Regions from separate parts of the Pseudomonas sp. 9Ag genome, predicted to be linked through region 1. Evidence: predicted binding sites of a transcription regulator. Region 1 holds the regulator's gene; each other region holds the start of a gene.
The links. Region 1 encodes sigma-54, which starts transcription at its own class of promoters, with help from an activator protein. Its sites were predicted from a motif close to ANTGGCATNNANNTTGCTNT; they were not measured.

Region 1 (5,482 bases):
ATGACCCGACGTGGCCCGGCGCAGCCGGTCACGAACTTCTTCGCGATCCAGCATGCTTGCAATCTGACGAAGCAGCTCGAGATGTTCGTCGGTGGCTGCCTCCGGCACCAACAATACAAACAAGAGGTCGACAGGCGCGCCGTCGATGGCGTCGAAGTCCACCGGTGTATCGAGCTTCAACACTGCACTGAGCGGTGATGTGCAGCCAGGCATACGGCAGTGCGGTATTGCGATGCCGTTGCCGAAGCCGGTAGAGCCAAGTTTTTCCCGGGCGATGAAGCTTTCGAAAATCGCTTGGCTGTCTATATCGGGCAGGTCCGCGCCGAGAACCTTGGCAATCTGTTCCAGAACGCGCTTTTTGCTGCCGCCCGGAACGCCAACCAGGGCGCGTCCGGGGGTCAGTATGTTTTCAATACGGATCATGATGGGTCAGCGAGCCAGGGCGCCCTGATGGTGGTCGAGCTGCTTTTCTTTATGTTTGATCAATTGCCGATCGAGTTTGTCGGCAAGCAAGTCGATTGCTGCGTACATATCCTCATGCTCGGCATTGGCAACGACCTCTCGCCCCGCTACGTGCAGCGTGGCCTCGGCCTTTTGCCTGAGTTTTTCGACTTGAAGGATGACTTGTACGGCAATGATGCGGTCGAAATGGCGTTCTATCCGCTCGAATTTCTCCTCGACGTAGTCACGCAGGGCTTCAGTGATTTCAAGGTGAAGGCCAGTGATGTTGACTTGCATACTGCATCTCCTATTGCCACGTGCGAATTGACGGGCTGAACACCCGTCGCCGGAACAAATCCACCAGGTCGCCTGGTGCTACATCAACCGCTTGCGCTCGCTTGAGGGGGCGATCCCGAGTGACTCGCGGTACTTGGCTACGGTGCGGCGCGCAACTTGAATCCCTTGTGCCTCCAGTAGACCAGCGATCTTGCTGTCGCTCAATGGCTTTTTCTGGTTTTCCGCGGCCACCAGTTTCTTGATGATTGCGCGAATGGCGGTGGACGAGCACTCGCCACCTTCAGCAGTGCTCACATGGCTCGAGAAGAAGTATTTGAGTTCGTAGATACCGCGGGGCGTGTGCATGAACTTCTGCGTGGTGACCCGTGAGATCGTCGACTCATGCATGCCCACCGCTTCGGCGATATCGTGCAACACCAGTGGTTTCATGGCTTCGTCGCCATGTTCGAAAAAGCCACGCTGGTGTTCGACGATCTGGGTGGCCACTTTCATCAGCGTTTCGTTGCGGCTGAGCAGGCTTTTGATGAACCAGCGGGCTTCTTGAAGCTGGTTGCGCATGAAGGTGTTGTCGGCGCTCGAGTCGGCACGTTTGACGAACCCGGCATACTGAGCGTTCACCCGCAGGCGCGGCATCGCCTCCTGATTCAGTTCGACCAACCAGCGGCCATTGTGCTTGCGCACGATTACGTCAGGCACGACATACTCAGGCTCGCCTGCTTCGATCTGCGAGCCTGGGCGCGGGTTGAGGGTCTGGATCAAGTCGATGATCTGGCGCAGCTCGTCTTCTTTGAGCTTCATGCGACGCATCAGCAGGCTGTAGTCGCGCGCGCCAAGAGTATCCAGGTGATCGCTGACCAAGCGCACCGCTTCGCTTAGCCACTCGGTACGCTCGGGGAGCTGGCGAAGCTGCAGCAGCAGGCATTCGCGCAAGTCGCGCGCGCCGATGCCAGCGGGCTCGAACTGCTGGATGCGGCGCAGCACCACTTCGACCTCATCGAGTTCGATTTCAAGTTCCGGGTCAAACGACTCGAGGACTTCCTCGAGCGTCTCGTCGAGATAACCCTGGGGGTTGATGCAGTCGATCAGGGTGGCTGCTATGAGACGGTCGGTGTCGCTCATCGGTGCGAGGTTGAGCTGCCAGAGCAAGTGGCTTTGCAGGCTTTCCCCTGATGATGTGCGGGTAGTGAAATCCCATTCATCATCGTCGTTGCTCGGCAGGCTGCTGGCGCTGGTTTGGTAGATGTCTTCCCAGGCGGTGTCGACTGGAAGCTCGTTAGGGATACGATCGCCCCAATCGCCGTCCTCGAGGTTCTCCACCGTGTTGATGGGCTCCTCGTAATGATTATCGGGCTCGTTGTGCTCGGGCGAGTCGGTTGTCGGGCTTTCGCTTTTCTTTTCGATCGACTCGGCCATCGGGTCGGAGTTATCGAAATCTTCTCCGTCTTCTTCGCGCTCGAGCATGGGGTTGGAATCCAGCGCCTCCTGAATCTCCTGCTGAAGATCGAGTGTGGATAGCTGGAGCAATCGTATGGCTTGTTGCAGCTGCGGTGTCATCGTCAGCTGCTGGCCCATCTTCAGGACTAGCGATGGTTTCATGGCAGAGGACTTCGAACCTTGTTTGCCGGCGCAACCGCGCCTGTTCCGATTTCGCTGGCGCCGCGCGCCGATGTAAGCAAATTATATGCCTGGCAACGAAGCCTTTGCCTAGCCCTGTAGCTGCGTAGAGCAGAAAAAACCGCTATCAAAGTCGGAATTCGTGCCCCAGATAGACTTCCTTCACCAGTTGGTTGGCGAGGATGGTCTCTGCATCGCCCTCGGCGATCAACTGGCCGTCATTCACGATATAGGCGGTTTCACAGATATCCAGAGTTTCGCGGACGTTGTGATCGGTGATTAGGACGCCGATGCCCTTGGCCTTGAGATGATGGATGATCTGCTTGATGTCGCCGACCGAAATCGGATCAACGCCGGCAAAGGGTTCATCGAGCAGGATGAACTTGGGCGCCGTGGCCAGGGCGCGGGCAATTTCAACGCGGCGCCGTTCGCCACCCGATAGGCTCATGCCGAGACTGTCGCGGATGTGATGGATGTGAAATTCCTGCAGCAGACCTTCCAGGGCCTGTTGGCGACCGTTGCGGTCAAGGTCCTTGCGCGTCTCCAGGATGGCCATGATGTTGTCAGAGACCGAAAGCTTGCGAAAGATCGATGCTTCCTGCGGTAGGTAACCAATGCCCGCGCGTGCACGGCCATGCATGGGGAGGTGCGTCACATCTTGGTCGTCGATCAGTATACGGCCCTGATCGGCTTTGACCAATCCAACGATCATGTAGAAGCAAGTGGTTTTGCCGGCGCCGTTAGGCCCCAGCAGTCCGACGATCTGTCCGCTTTCGATCGACAGGCTGACATCACGTACGACCTGACGGCTCTTGTAGCTCTTCGCTAAATGCTGGGCCTTGAGAATCGCCATTACTCGGGCTGCTCCGTTGCCGGCTCTTTCTTGCGAGGCTGGATAACCATGTCCACGCGTGGGCGGGGTGTGGTGACATCGGCATTGGTGGCGCGACCAGCATTGACGATCTGTCGCTGGGTGTCATAGACGATCTTCTCGCCTTCGAAGGTATTGCCTTCCTGGACGACCTTGGCCTGGTCGATCAGGACGATGCGTTCGTTCGCGGCAAAATACTGAATCGTTAGGCCGTAAGCCTTGACGATCTCCTTGTCTGCAGCCGGTTTCTGTTCGTAGTAGGCCGGTTTGCCGATGGAGGTGAACACCTCGACATCGCCATTCTGGTTCTGAGTGATGGTCACAGTGTCGCCTGTGATCTTCATTGTTCCCTGGCTAATGACCACGTCGCCGCGGTACACGGCTACGCCTTGCCGGTCGTCCAGCTCAGCGGTATCGGCCTGAACACGGATAGGCTGGTTGCGATCCTCGGGAAGTGCGTGGGCGTTCGCGCCAAGTAAAAAAATGCCTAAACCGATCAGGAGGGGGAGGGTCTTAACGCAGCTCATGCTGGCCTCTTACGTTGGATAGCAGGAGCATCCTGCCTTCGTCTAGATACGCTTTCATGCCCGTAGCGGTCGTCACACCGTTTGCGGCGACGATTCTAACGGGTTGCCTAGTCTCGGCATAATCCTTCTCGGGAAGGACGGTCATCCGGCTGGTAGTGATGATGGTCGGGCGCCCCTTGGCATCGTTGCGTTCGACCTTGACGTTATCGATCAACTCAACTTCCTTGCCTTGCGGGCCGACCTCGCCGCGTTCACTGGTGACATGCCACGGCAGCTCGGAACCGCGAAAGGAGCGCAGGTCCGGGCGGGTCAGTAAGCTGACATCGCTGGCCTTGATATGCTCTACCTTTTCCGCAGTCAGCTCATAGTTACGCTTGCCGTCCGGCTGGTATTGGACTGTGCGTGAATTGGTGACGTAGAAGTCAATGGGCGATTCTATGCCCTGGGTTATCGGCGCCTCCTGCATAAAGCTCTCAGGGCGAACGTTCCAGTAGCCGATCGCGACCAGAAGCAGTGCGATCAGCAGCAGAGTGGCGGGGAAGCGGAGCCTGCTTAGCATGGTTGCCTCTAGAGGTAAGCGGCCTGAGCCGCATCGAGATTGCCCTGGGCGCGCATGATCAGTTCGCAGAACTCTCGCGCCGCGCCCTCGCCACCACGGGCGGCTGTCACGCCGTGGGCATGCTGGCGAACGAACGCATCGGCACTGGCGACGGCCATGCCCAGGCCTACCCGGCGCATTACCGGCAGGTCAGGCAGGTCATCGCCTAGGTAGGCGACTTCAGCGTAGTCGAGACCGAGTTCGCCGAGCAATTCGTCGAGCACCACCAGCTTGTCTTCACGTCCCTGATACAGGTGCTGAATGCCCAGGTTTTGCGCCCGGCGCTCAACCACAGGCGTCTTGCGGCCGCTGATGATCGCGGTGCGTACGCCGGAGTTGATCAGCATCTTGATGCCGTGGCCGTCCAAGGTATTGAACGTCTTGAATTCGCTGCCGTCGACAAGAAAGTACAGCTTGCCGTCGGTTAGCACGCCGTCCACATCAAATATGGCCAGGCGAATGTCGCGAGCACGTCGTAGCAGATCGTTCACTTACATCACCCCTGCGCGCAATAGATCGTGCATGTTCAGCGCACCGATTGGCCGGTCGTTTTCGTCAACCACCACCAGCGCGTTGATCTTGTTGTCTTCCATGATTTTCAATGCTTCGGCGGCAAGCATGTCGGCATGCGCTGTCTTGCCGTGAAGCGTCATGACCTGATCGATGCTTGCCTGGCGAACGTCGATGCCCTTGTCCAGCGTGCGGCGTAGGTCGCCATCGGTGAAGATTCCGGCCAGGCGGCCGTCTGCCTCCACGACCGCCGTCATGCCGAGGCCTTTTTGAGTCATTTCCAACAAGGCTTCGCGCAGCGATGTGCCGCGGCTGATCAGAGGTAGACGATCACCAGCATGCATCACGTGCTCAACTTTCAGCAGAAGGCGTCTGCCCAATGCGCCGCCCGGGTGTGAAAAAGCGAAGTCCTCGGCGGTGAAACCGCGTGCTTCCAATAGCGCGATTGCCAGCGCGTCACCGAGTACCAGGCTGACAGTGGTCGATGAAGTCGGTGCCAGGTTCAGCGGGCAGGCCTCGATGGCGACGCTCGCATCGATGTTGACCGCCGCTGCCTTGGCAAGCACCGACTCGGGATTGCCGGTCATGCTGATCAGGGTGATACCGAGGCGCTTGATCAGCGGC
Region 2 (5,482 bases), 1.4 Mb from region 1:
TCAGCTTTTCGGTTGTCTGCTGAAGACGCTGGGCTTCGGGGCTCAGCTGAACGCTTTCTCCCGACACGGAGCTGTTACCGGTGGTCTTCACTTCTTCAGCAGGAGCCTGCTGCGCGGTTGGTCGCTCTGTGTTCTGGACGCTGTTGTTCCGCGCATTGCTTGAAGAATTGACGGCGCTGTTAGGCCGGTTGAAATCGATAACCATGATCGAAACCTCGAATAAGTCAGGACGCTTGCCTGCTTTTCGGCAAATCCTCATGAAACTTTAGTCTTTTTTCATGCTAAGACCTGACGCCGCAGCGCCTCGTCCTCACATCGCCACTTCAACCTGCCCGGGGCCAGTGACGCGAGCTTTGATAGTTCGTCCGGATCGTTGGTTTTTGACTCGGATCTGACTGCCAAGTGCGCCATTGGAAAGGGCCTCACCTGGCATTCTTACATTTATCGTAGAGTTTTTCGCGCTGATTACCACCTGATCACCCTTTCGGACTATTTCAGCCGCGGATAAGTAAGTTGGTGGTAATACCTGATCGGGTAGGGCGCTGCGGGTGATTTTATTTCCCAGCACTTGATCGAACGATGTCAGATAGCCCTGGGTCAACAAGCCGACGTCGCGCTCGGCAAGGGCGACATCAGCGAGCTCGACGATGCTTTCACGGGCTAAGGGCCGTCTGGCTACGATCACTTCGCGGAACAAATGTACCTGAGCGGGGACGAAAACGGACCAGGGTGATGTGCCTTCGCAGCTAACCCGCACGGTAGTGCGACCAACGGGTTGTGCCGGGCTTTCGAGTCTGGTCGTCAATGCTTGATCGCAAGCCGCCAGGCGCAGGCGCGGGTCAAGCCTGTTCAGTTCAATTTCATGGCGTGCTTTGATTTGGCTACTTTGTAAATAGTCAGTGACTTCACGCTCAAGAAAAGCGCGGGTCGCGTCGATAAGCTGTTCGGGGCGCGTGAAGCTCGCTGAAACAGCCAGCTGGTTCAGCAGGCATAAAGTTGCCAACAGGCCCAGTTGGCAAAGCGCCTTGCATGGATGCCGGAAAAAAGTCGTCTGTCTGTTCATGGCTTGCTCGAAGCAAGGGGCGTGCCGTTTGCCGGTAATTAATGGCTGAGGCAGGCAAGGCGGGTCAGCAACTCCGTTGTCAAATCAGGGCACTGCGCGCCAGATTGTCTGAGCTACAGATGTCTGCCTACCCATCTCACATACAAGAGGAAACTGGCATGGCCGGTGTATTGGATTCGGTTAACCAGCGTACCCAGCTAGTGGGGCAGAACCGTTTGGAGCTGCTGTTGTTCAGACTGGACGACAAGCAGCTCTATGGCATCAACGTATTCAAGGTCAAAGAGGTGCTGCAGTGCCCGCGGCTTACGGTCATGCCTCGGTCGAGCCCTGTTGTAAGAGGGGTAGCGAACATTCGGGGAAGTACGCTTTCCATCCTTGATCTATCCGCTGCCACTGGCAAACCCGTATTACAGGACTTGCCAAACAGCTTTGCCATCATCGTTGAGTACAACACGAAGGTGCTCGGTTTCCTTGTCCGCTCAGTGGAGCGGATAGTCAACATGAATTGGGAAGATATCCTTCCCCCGCCTAAAGGCGTGGGGCACGACCATTATTTGACTGCAGTGACCCATGTGGATCAGCAGATGGTCGAGATTATCGACGTTGAAAAAGTGCTAGCCGAAGTTGCGCCAGTGTCAGAGGTGCTCTCTGTCAGCATTGCAGATGAGGCGACCAGTAATAAGGCGTCCACCAGTCGAGTGTTGATTGTTGACGACTCGTCTGTCGCGAGAAAGCAGATCATGCGTTGTCTACAGAATCTGGGGATCGAAGTCGTTGCGCACAACGACGGAAGGCAGGCGCTGACCTATTTGCGAAAGCTGGTGGCGGAAGGTAAGAAGCCGTCTGACGAATTCGTGATGATGATTTCCGATATCGAAATGCCAGAAATGGATGGCTATACACTGACGACCGAAGTGCGTCAGGATCCCGCGATGCGCGATATGCACATTCTCCTGCATACTTCGCTTTCCGGGGTGTTCAACCAGAGTATGGTCAAGCGGGTCGGTGCGGACGATTTTCTTGCCAAGTTTCAGGCGGATGATCTGGCCAATCGGGTCATAGAGCGGATCCGGACAACGGATAAGAAATGAGGCCTCGTCCTCTCAATTCGACTGGTGGGCAGTATTAGTGTCTGTTGATCCCGATTTCGATCAGTTTCGCGTCTTTCTCGAGAAGACATGCGGCATCCTACTGGGTAGCAACAAGCAGTACCTGGTGTCGAGCCGGTTAAACAAGCTGATGGAGCAGCAGGGCCTAAAGAGCCTCGGTGACTTGGTCAGGAAGATCCAGGCTCAGCCGCGAAGCGGCCTGCGCGAGCAGGTCGTGGATGCGATGACGACCAATGAAACGCTCTGGTTTCGGGATACCTATCCGTTCGAGGTGCTGCGGAGCCGGGTTCTGCCTGAGCTGTTGAAAGGCTCCCCGGGTCAGCGCTTGCGTATCTGGTCTGCCGCTTGTTCGTCGGGGCAGGAGCCTTACTCGCTTTCGATGACCATCGATGAGTACGAACGCAGCAGCCCTAGCCAGCCGAAAACGACCATACAGATAGTGGCCACTGAATTGTCCGGGGCCATGCTTGCGGCATCCAAAGCGGCCGAATACGACAGTCTCGCCATTGCTCGCGGGTTGTCTAGCGAGCGTCTGCAGCGTTATTTCGATGTGAAAAGCCCGGGCCGTTGGGTAGTCAAGCCGGCAGTCCGCAGTCGCGTCGAATTTCGTGTGCAAAACCTGCTCGACAGCTATGCGGTGCTCGGCAAGTTCGACTTGGTGTTCTGCCGCAACGTCCTTATTTATTTCTCCGCCGATGTTAAGAAAGACATCCTCAAGCGGATTCACGCAACGCTGAAGCCAGGCGGATACCTGTTTCTGGGAGCATCCGAAGCGCTGAACGGCCTTCCCGAGCTGTATCAGATGGTCCAGTGCAGCCCGGGCATTATCTATAAGGCCAAGTAGCCTTACGTTTGCCGGAGTAGCGGCAGGAATCTGTCGCTTCGGGCTTACTAAGCGGCAAAAGCATGGTCACGCTTTGCCGCTTTTGACGCGCAACCCAAGCCTTTCAAAAAAAAATCCTTATAGATCAGCTATTTGACAAAATGGCATGGGCTTTGCTGGTGGTTTGCTAAGCAGACTTGTATCCGGCAGAGGGCCAGATCATGAGCATCAGTTTCGACAAGGCACTTGGCATCCACGAGAAGGCACTCGGCTTTCGCGCTCAGCGCGCCGAAGTGCTGGCCAACAACATTACCAACGCTGACACCCCCAATTACAAGGCGCGTGATCTGGATTTCAGCTCGGTTCTTGCTGCGCAGAACGGCAAGAATCAGGGCGGATTCGGCGTGGCCGTAACCAGCAGCAAACATATCGCTGCCGAAGGTATGGAAATTGCCGATCCTGGCTTGCGCTTCCGCACCCCTGCGCATGCGTCGCTCGATCAGAACACCGTAGATGCTCAGGTTGAGCAGGCGGCTTACGCCGAGAATGCCATCGACTTCCAGGCAAGCTTTACCTTGCTCAACAGTAAGTTCCGGGGGCTGATGAGCGCCCTGCGCGGCGAATAAAAGGAGCGAAAATCATGTCCCTCAGCAGCGTCTTTAACATCGCCGGCAGCGGCATGAGTGCCCAAAGCACTCGCCTGAATACCATTTCCAGCAACATCGCTAACGCCGAAACAGTCTCATCCAGCGTTGACCAAACCTACCGTGCACGTCACCCGGTGTTCGCGACCATGCTGCAACAGGCTAACGGTTCACCGAACGAGTCGTTGTTCGCCGAACAGGATCAGGCGGGCGCAGGCGTTCAGGTGCTTGGTGTCGTGGAAGACCAGAGCGAGCTGCAAGCCCGCTATGAACCCAACCATCCTGCGGCGAACAACGAGGGCTACGTGTACTACCCAAACGTCAATGTGGTGGAAGAAATGGCCGACATGATTTCTGCCAGTCGTTCGTTCCAGACCAATGCCGAATTGATGAATACAGCCAAAACCATGCTGCAGAAAGTTCTGACCTTGGGCCAGTAACCCTAACGAGAGATTGCCATGAGCACGACAGGCGGCGTCGGCGGTACCGGCTCGGTACTGGACCAATACCAGATCAAAGATCGCGAAGTTAAAAGCAACGACCTTGGCAAGAATGAGTTTCTGGAGCTGCTGGTGACCCAGCTGAACAACCAGAACCCGCTGGAGCCACAGGAAAACGGCGAGTTCATTGCCCAGCTCGCGCAGTTCAGCACCGTTGAAGGTGTCGAAAAACTGAACTCAAGCATGGAAACCATGCTGTCCGGCTATCAGTCATCCCAAGCGCTGCAAGCCTCTTCGCTGGTCGGCCGCAAAGTCATCGTGCCGACCGACAAAGCAGTCGTAGATACCAGCGAAACCTTCAAGGCCAGCATCGTTCTCCCCACAACCAGCAGCAACGTGGCGGTTAACGTTTACGACAGCGCGGGCACGGTGGTCAATCGAATCAACATGGGTCAGCAGCAAGCTGGCAACATCTCATTCATGTGGGATGGCAAGGACTCGAGCGGCAAAACCTTGCCGCCGGGTACTTATCGGTTCGAGGCGCAAGCCACTTATCAAGGCGAGACGAAGGGCTTGTATACCCTGCTTCCTGCCAACGTTGACAGCGTCACGCTTGGGCAAAACGGTGGTGAGCTTCAGCTCAATCTAGCCGGTGTCGGCAGCATTGGGCTGTCTCAAGTCCAGGTTATCGGTCAGTAACTGCCGGCGCGTCCGGTAACAGGAGCAGTTCATGTCGTTCAATATCGGCCTCAGCGGCATGCGTGCCGCCAGCAAAGACCTCAATGTCACGGGTAACAACATCGCCAACGCTGGGACTGCGGGCTTCAAACAGTCGCGGGCGGAGTTTGCGGATGTCTACGCGTCGTCTGTGCTTGGCACAGGCAAGAACCCTCAGGGAAGCGGAGTTCTTCTTGCAAACGTGTCGCAGCAGTTCAATCAGGGCAATATCAACTACACCCAGAACGCACTGGACTTGGCTATTAACGGTAACGGCTTTTTCCAAGTTAGCAACAACGGTGCGTTGAGCTACACACGTGCTGGCTATTTTGGTACCGACAAGGAAGGTAATCTGGTCGACAACTTTGGCTATAACCTCCAGGGTTATTCTGTCGATGGCAATGGCAACATCCAGACTGGCCAGGTGAGCGATCTTAAAATTCAGACTGCCAGCCAAGAGCCCAAGGCTACTACTAAAGTTGTCCAGGGTTTCAACCTGAACTCAACAGACGTCCAGCCGTTAAACACACCCTTCAACCCGGCTGACCCGCTGAGCTATAACGCGTCGACTTCTACCAATATCTACGATGAGCAGGGTAATGCGCACGTCATGACGCAATATTTCGTTAAATCGGCCACTGCCAATACATGGCAAATGAACGTATTGGTCGACGGCCGCAATCCTG
Region 3 (5,482 bases), 1.4 Mb from region 1:
GGCAGCGCTCACACCCTAGTGCCCTTGTCCAACGACATGGCCACCACGCAAAACCTTCTGGACGCATTGCAGCCCGATCTCATGCCCGAACCCGGCCATCGTGCTGACCTGGCGGTGGCGCAAGGCATTGCCCTACTGCAACAGGGCGCCAATGGCGCTGGTCGCCTTCTGCTGATCGGCAGCAGTCTGAGCGAGCCGGAGCGCGCATCGATCGAGCAGCAACTGGACGAAAACGAGCAATCGCTGCTTCTGTTAGGCATCGGCACCGAGCAAGGTGCTCCGATTCCTCTGGAGGACGGCAGCTTCCTCAAGGATGACAAAGGTTCCATTGTCATCCCCCGGCTGGACGACAATGCCATGCGGCGTTTCGCCAGCCAGATCGGTGGTCGCTATCAACAGGCTCGAGTCGATGATGCGGACCTGCGCAACCTCGGCTTGCTCGAACGCAACGGAAAGCTTGTGGCTCAAGACGAGACCACCCGTCTCGACGCCTGGCAGGACCAAGGCTACTGGCTGCTGCTCCCTCTGGTATTGCTCGCCGCCTTCGCCGGGCGCCGGGGTTGGCTGTTCTGCTTGCCGCTCGTCCTCTTCGTCCCGCAACCCGCCAGCGCCCTGAGCTTTGACGACCTATGGCTGCGCCCCGATCAACAGGGCATGCGCCTGCTGGAATCTTCCCGCCCAGGCGAAGCCGCGACCCGCTTCGAAGATCACCAATGGCAGGGCTATGCCCGCTACCAGGCCGGTGACTTTGCCGGCGCCGCCGAGCAGTTCGGCAAGGGCGACTCCGCAGCCGATCACTACAACCGGGGCAATGCCCTGGCCCGCAACGACGAGCTGCAAGCCGCCATCGAAGCCTATGAACAAGCCCTGGAGCTGGATCCGGGCCTGGACGTCGCGCGGCGCAATAAAACTACCGTCGAAGAGGCCCTACGACAAAAAGAGTCTCAAGCTGATGCCGATCCCGACGCGTCGCCACCCCAGGAATTGACCTCCGAAGCCGAGCAGCGCAAGCAGCCTCGTGGAAGCAAAGCGCCAGACACCTCGTCGGACTCGACAGATCAAACCACGGCACAGGCCCCGCCAGAGCCAGCTGGCGAGGTGTCGAGCGAAACACTGAACTCGGGCCCTCCCGAGTCCGAGCCAGTCGCGACCGATCAGCAGATGGCACAAGCACAGGAAGTGCCGGTCGATCCCGAGCAGGATCAGGCAATGAACCAATGGTTGCGCAAGATCCCGGACGATCCCGGCGAGCTGTTACGGCGCAAGTTTCTTTATGAGCAACGCAAACGGCAGGAATTGAATCAATGATGCGCTGGATGACACTGGTGTTTCTGCTCCTGCTGGGCTTGCAAACCCACGCTGCTACCTTGGTAGCCCGGGTCGACCGTACCGAGCTGAGCCTGGACGAAACTGTGGAGCTGACTCTGGAAACGGCCGACGGCACCGCATTTGGCAAGCCCGACCTGCAGCCCCTCGACAGCCTGTTCAAAGTATCCGGGACACGTCAGAGCAACCAACTTGCCGGGGCCAACGGCGATGCACAGGCGATTACCCAGTGGCAGGTCACGCTCCAGCCGCTGCAGACCGGCTATGTCGTCATTCCGCCGTTGCAGCTCGGCGATGCCCGTAGCGAGCCAATCACCTTGCATGTCACCGAGCCCAGCGCCAGCGACAGCGACCTGCTTGCCCCCATATTCATCGACGCCAGTCTTGATCAGGAGGTCGCCTACGTGCAGGCGCAGGTGCTGCTGACGCTGCGTATCTACCACTCCGTATCGCTGTACGACGACAGCACCCTGTCACCGCTGCAGATGAACGATGCGCTGGTGCAGCGGCTGGGCGAACCACGCACTTATGAAAAAGACATCAATGGCGTCCGCCACGGCGTGATTGAGATCCGCTATGCGCTGTTCCCGCAGAAAAGCGGCGAGCTGACAATTCCCGCACAACTGTTCAGCGCCACGGCCGTGGCACCGTCGACCGGTGATCAGTATGGCTCGCGGTTCGGACGTTCGACCCAGGTCAAATCACCCACCATCCCGTTATCCGTAAAGCCCAAGCCAGCTGACTATCCTGCCGACGCCGCCTGGCTGCCGGCCCGAAGCCTGACGCTGGTCGAAGCCTGGAGTCCGGAACCTGGGGATGCTCAACTGGGCGAAGCCCTGACCCGCAGCTTGCTCTTGAAAGCTGACGGATTGACCAGCAGCCAGCTGCCTCCAATCGCCTCAACCAAGCTTCCGGGACTGCGCAGCTACCCCGACCAGCCGACCCTGAACAACGAAGTCACGGCCAACGGTGTCAGCGGCAGTCGCGAACAGCGCGAAGCCCTGGTCGCGACGCGCACTGGAGAGTTCCAACTCTCGCCCGTGGAAGTGGTCTGGTGGAACACCCTGGAAGATCGCCTGGAGCGCAGCACGCTGCCTGGTCGCAACCTGCAGGTCGCCGACAACCCGGACCTGCAACAGCCCGCCATCGAGACGGCGGACATGCCGGAACAGCGAGAGGCGAGACGGCTATGGCCCTGGCAGCTGAGCAGCGCATTGCTGGCATTGACGACCCTGCTCGGCTTTGGCTTGTGGCTGCATGCGCGCAGGCAGCCAGCGGTGATCCGCACAGTGCCGACCGGCCCGACTCCGCGCAGCCTGCTCGATGATCTGAAACGCGCCTGCTTGGCCAATGACACCCAGGCCACCCGCCACGCGCTCGATGCCTGGGCGCGTCAGCAGCCTGAAACGCTGGCCGATATGGCGGCCCGTTTCGAGCCGCTGTCCGATGCCCTCGATGGGCTTAATGGTGCCCTGTACAGCGAGACCGGTCAGCGCTGGCAAGGCGAAGCCTTGTGGCAGGCCATTCAGAACCTGCCCGCAGGTCAGGCCGGCGATGCCGAACGGGAAGCCAGCGCCCTGCCACCGCTGTATCCGCGCTGAGCTGACGGACTTCCCGGCCCGGTCGCGATCAGCTGTCCCGTCTTTTGCTGCGAGCTCGTGCACCAGTTAGAGGCGTCTTGCACCGTCCTTGGCATGTGGCTTGCTAAACCTGAACCAGACATCCCGCTTCGCACCGGTTCCCTCCCGGACGGTGCGCGCTTCGCATGGCAAAGGTTTTCTTCAGCATGACCGATCTCTCCCCTTCGCTCCGCCCTGACGCCAAAGCCTGGGTCGCCGGCAGCGACGCGCCAGAAAAGCACGTCGTGAACCTTGGTTTCATGGCGCTGACCGATGCTGCATCGCTGATCGTCGCCGCCACCCAGGGCTTTGCGCAGCCCTACGGCCTCACACTCAACCTGCAACGGCAGAGCTCTTGGTCCAGCGTGCGAGACAAGCTTGTGGAAGGCGAACTGGATGCCGCTCACGGACTGTACGGCCTGATATACGCCGTGCATCTGGGGATCGGAGGCAGTGCGCGTAAGGACATGGCCGTACTGATGGGGCTGGCGCAAAACGGACAGAGCATCAGCCTCTCCAGTGAGCTGAAAGCAGCCGGCGTGACCGATCCCGATGCGCTCGGCAAATGCGTGCGCCAGAGTGGTGCAAAACTCACGCTTGCTCAGACATTTCCCACCGGTACTCATGCGCTCTGGCTCTACTACTGGCTGGCCGCCCACGGCATCCACCCGCTGAAAGACGTACGCACAGTGGTGGTGCCGCCGTCGCAGATGGTCGCCCATCTACGGGCGCGACGCATCGACGGCTTCTGCGCCGGCGAGCCCTGGGGCGCCCAGGCCATTGAAGAAGACATGGGTTTTACCATCGCGACCAGCCAATCGATCTGGGCCGACCATCCCGAGAAAGTGCTCGGCTGCACGCGCGAATTTGTCGACCAATACCCCAACACCGCCCGCGCGCTGGTGATGGCCATCCTCGAGGCCAGCCGCTTCATCGATGAGAGCCAGGAAAATCGCCGTAGTACTGCACAGCTGATTGCCGGCAGCGACTATGTCAATGCGCCCGTTGCGTCCATCGAATCGCGCTTTCTGGGTCAATATGAGGACGGCCTTGGCCATGCCTGGCTGGACAAGCACCCGCTGCGTTTCTTCGGCAACGGCGAAGTGAACATGCCCTACCACTCCGACGGCCTCTGGTTCATGACTCAGCTGCGCCGCTGGGGTCTGCTGCGTGAAGATCCGGATTACCTTGCCGTGGCGCAAAGCGTCCAGCAAACCAGCCTCTACCGCGATGCAGCGAGCGCTTTGAATATCGCCGTACCCGACTCCCCCATGCGCAGCGCTATGCTCATGGACGGCAGTCGCTGGGATGGCAGCGATCCGGCGGGGTACGCGCGCAGCTTCGCGCTGCATGCCTTGGGCGACACCGCACCACACCCCAAGCCTTGAGAAGGGAGACTGTCATGCTTCGCGTTCTCCTGATCGACGACACCCCGCGCAAGGTCGGTCGCCTGCGCACCGCTCTGATCGAAGCCGGCTTCGAGGTGATCGAGGAATCCGGTTTGACCATCGACCTGCCCGAGCGGGTCGAAGCGATTCGCCCCGACGTGGTGCTGATCGACACCGACTCCCCCGGCCGGGACGTCATGGAGCAGGTGGTCATGGTCAGCCGTGACCAGCCGCGGCCCATCGTCATGTTCACCGACGACGACAACCCCGATGCCATGCGCCAAGCCATCCGCGCCGGCGTCAGCGCCTATATCGTTGAAGGCATCCAGGCCCAGCGCCTGAAACCCATTCTCGACGTGGCCATGGCCCGCTTCGAAAGCGACCAGGCAATCCGCGCGCAGCTCCACGCACGCGACCAGCAACTGGTCGAACGCAAGCGCGTCGAACTGGCCAAGGGCATGCTGATGAAAATGCGCAGCTGCAACGAGGAAGAGGCCTACACCCTGATGCGCCGCCAGGCCATGAGCCGTCAGCAGAAGCTGATCCAGGTCGCTGAACAGATCATTGCGATGAACGACCTGCTGGGTCAGTGATCCGCAATGTCGGCGCGCGAGGCCCAGCGGGGCTCAGCCGAACGGGTGCCTGCTGTGAACCTTGCGGGACTTAGATCCCGATCATTTTCGACCCTCAGCTAGGCCCAACGAGGCTGTTGTCCGCCGACCACAGCACGTTGCGCTAGCCGCCTCCCAACCACTCCAATCGGGCCTGAATGACGGGCGCGCCTTGCGCCCACCATTTCCAAGCTCTTCCATGCAAACGAACCAAAACGGAGCCAAAGATTGAATCGGGTGCTCGGCTATTGCACCGAGCCATAGCCAAGAGTGCCAAGCACGCAGGCTCAACGCATGTCCAACCTGGGCGGCTGATTAAAGCTTAAGCCGTTGTATTAGATAGCCTTTCCTAAAACCTGAATCGACAAAAGCCTCTCAGATTAAGAATTGGCAAGCCCCTTGCAGTCCCTCTGTTACCACGTCTTCAGGTCGCCAACGGCGGTGATCGGGACGAATTGACAAAGGCGTCAACGGTGCTCGCTCTGCTCATGCAGAGGGTGCTTCCGTTACGCCTTTTTTTCGTTTCGCGATTGAGGGA

Region 2: flgB (flagellar basal body rod protein FlgB) is a predicted target of sigma-54. The motif match lies at 3,156-3,175, and genes of this name have one in related genera.
Region 3: ALTERO38_RS08945 (CmpA/NrtA family ABC transporter substrate-binding protein) is a predicted target of sigma-54. The motif match lies at 3,015-3,034, and genes of this name have one in related genera.

Annotation. Positions count from the first base shown of each region.
Region 1 covers NZ_LR733836.1:678,526-684,007, forward strand. Annotated here, with positions in the region: gene ptsN (PTS IIA-like nitrogen regulatory protein PtsN) at 1-423, opposite strand, end outside; gene hpf (ribosome hibernation-promoting factor, HPF/YfiA family) at 430-738, opposite strand; gene ALTERO38_RS03085 (RNA polymerase factor sigma-54) at 817-2,334, opposite strand; gene lptB (LPS export ABC transporter ATP-binding protein) at 2,480-3,205, opposite strand; gene lptA (lipopolysaccharide transport periplasmic protein LptA) at 3,205-3,750, opposite strand; gene lptC (LPS export ABC transporter periplasmic protein LptC) at 3,737-4,309, opposite strand; gene ALTERO38_RS03105 (HAD family hydrolase) at 4,318-4,839, opposite strand; gene ALTERO38_RS03110 (KpsF/GutQ family sugar-phosphate isomerase) at 4,840-5,482, opposite strand, start outside.
Region 2 covers NZ_LR733836.1:2,124,769-2,130,250, reverse strand. Annotated here, with positions in the region: gene flgM (flagellar biosynthesis anti-sigma factor FlgM) at 1-205, opposite strand, end outside; gene flgA (flagellar basal body P-ring formation chaperone FlgA) at 311-1,063, opposite strand; gene ALTERO38_RS09315 (chemotaxis protein CheV) at 1,222-2,154, shown strand; gene cheR (protein-glutamate O-methyltransferase CheR) at 2,192-3,016, shown strand; gene flgB (flagellar basal body rod protein FlgB) at 3,217-3,621, shown strand; gene flgC (flagellar basal body rod protein FlgC) at 3,636-4,079, shown strand; gene flgD (flagellar hook assembly protein FlgD) at 4,098-4,778, shown strand; gene flgE (flagellar hook protein FlgE) at 4,810-5,482, shown strand, end outside.
Region 3 covers NZ_LR733836.1:2,037,542-2,043,023, forward strand. Annotated here, with positions in the region: gene ALTERO38_RS08935 (VWA domain-containing protein) at 1-1,308, shown strand, start outside; gene ALTERO38_RS08940 (BatD family protein) at 1,305-2,927, shown strand; gene ALTERO38_RS08945 (CmpA/NrtA family ABC transporter substrate-binding protein) at 3,113-4,333, shown strand; gene ALTERO38_RS08950 (ANTAR domain-containing response regulator) at 4,348-4,926, shown strand.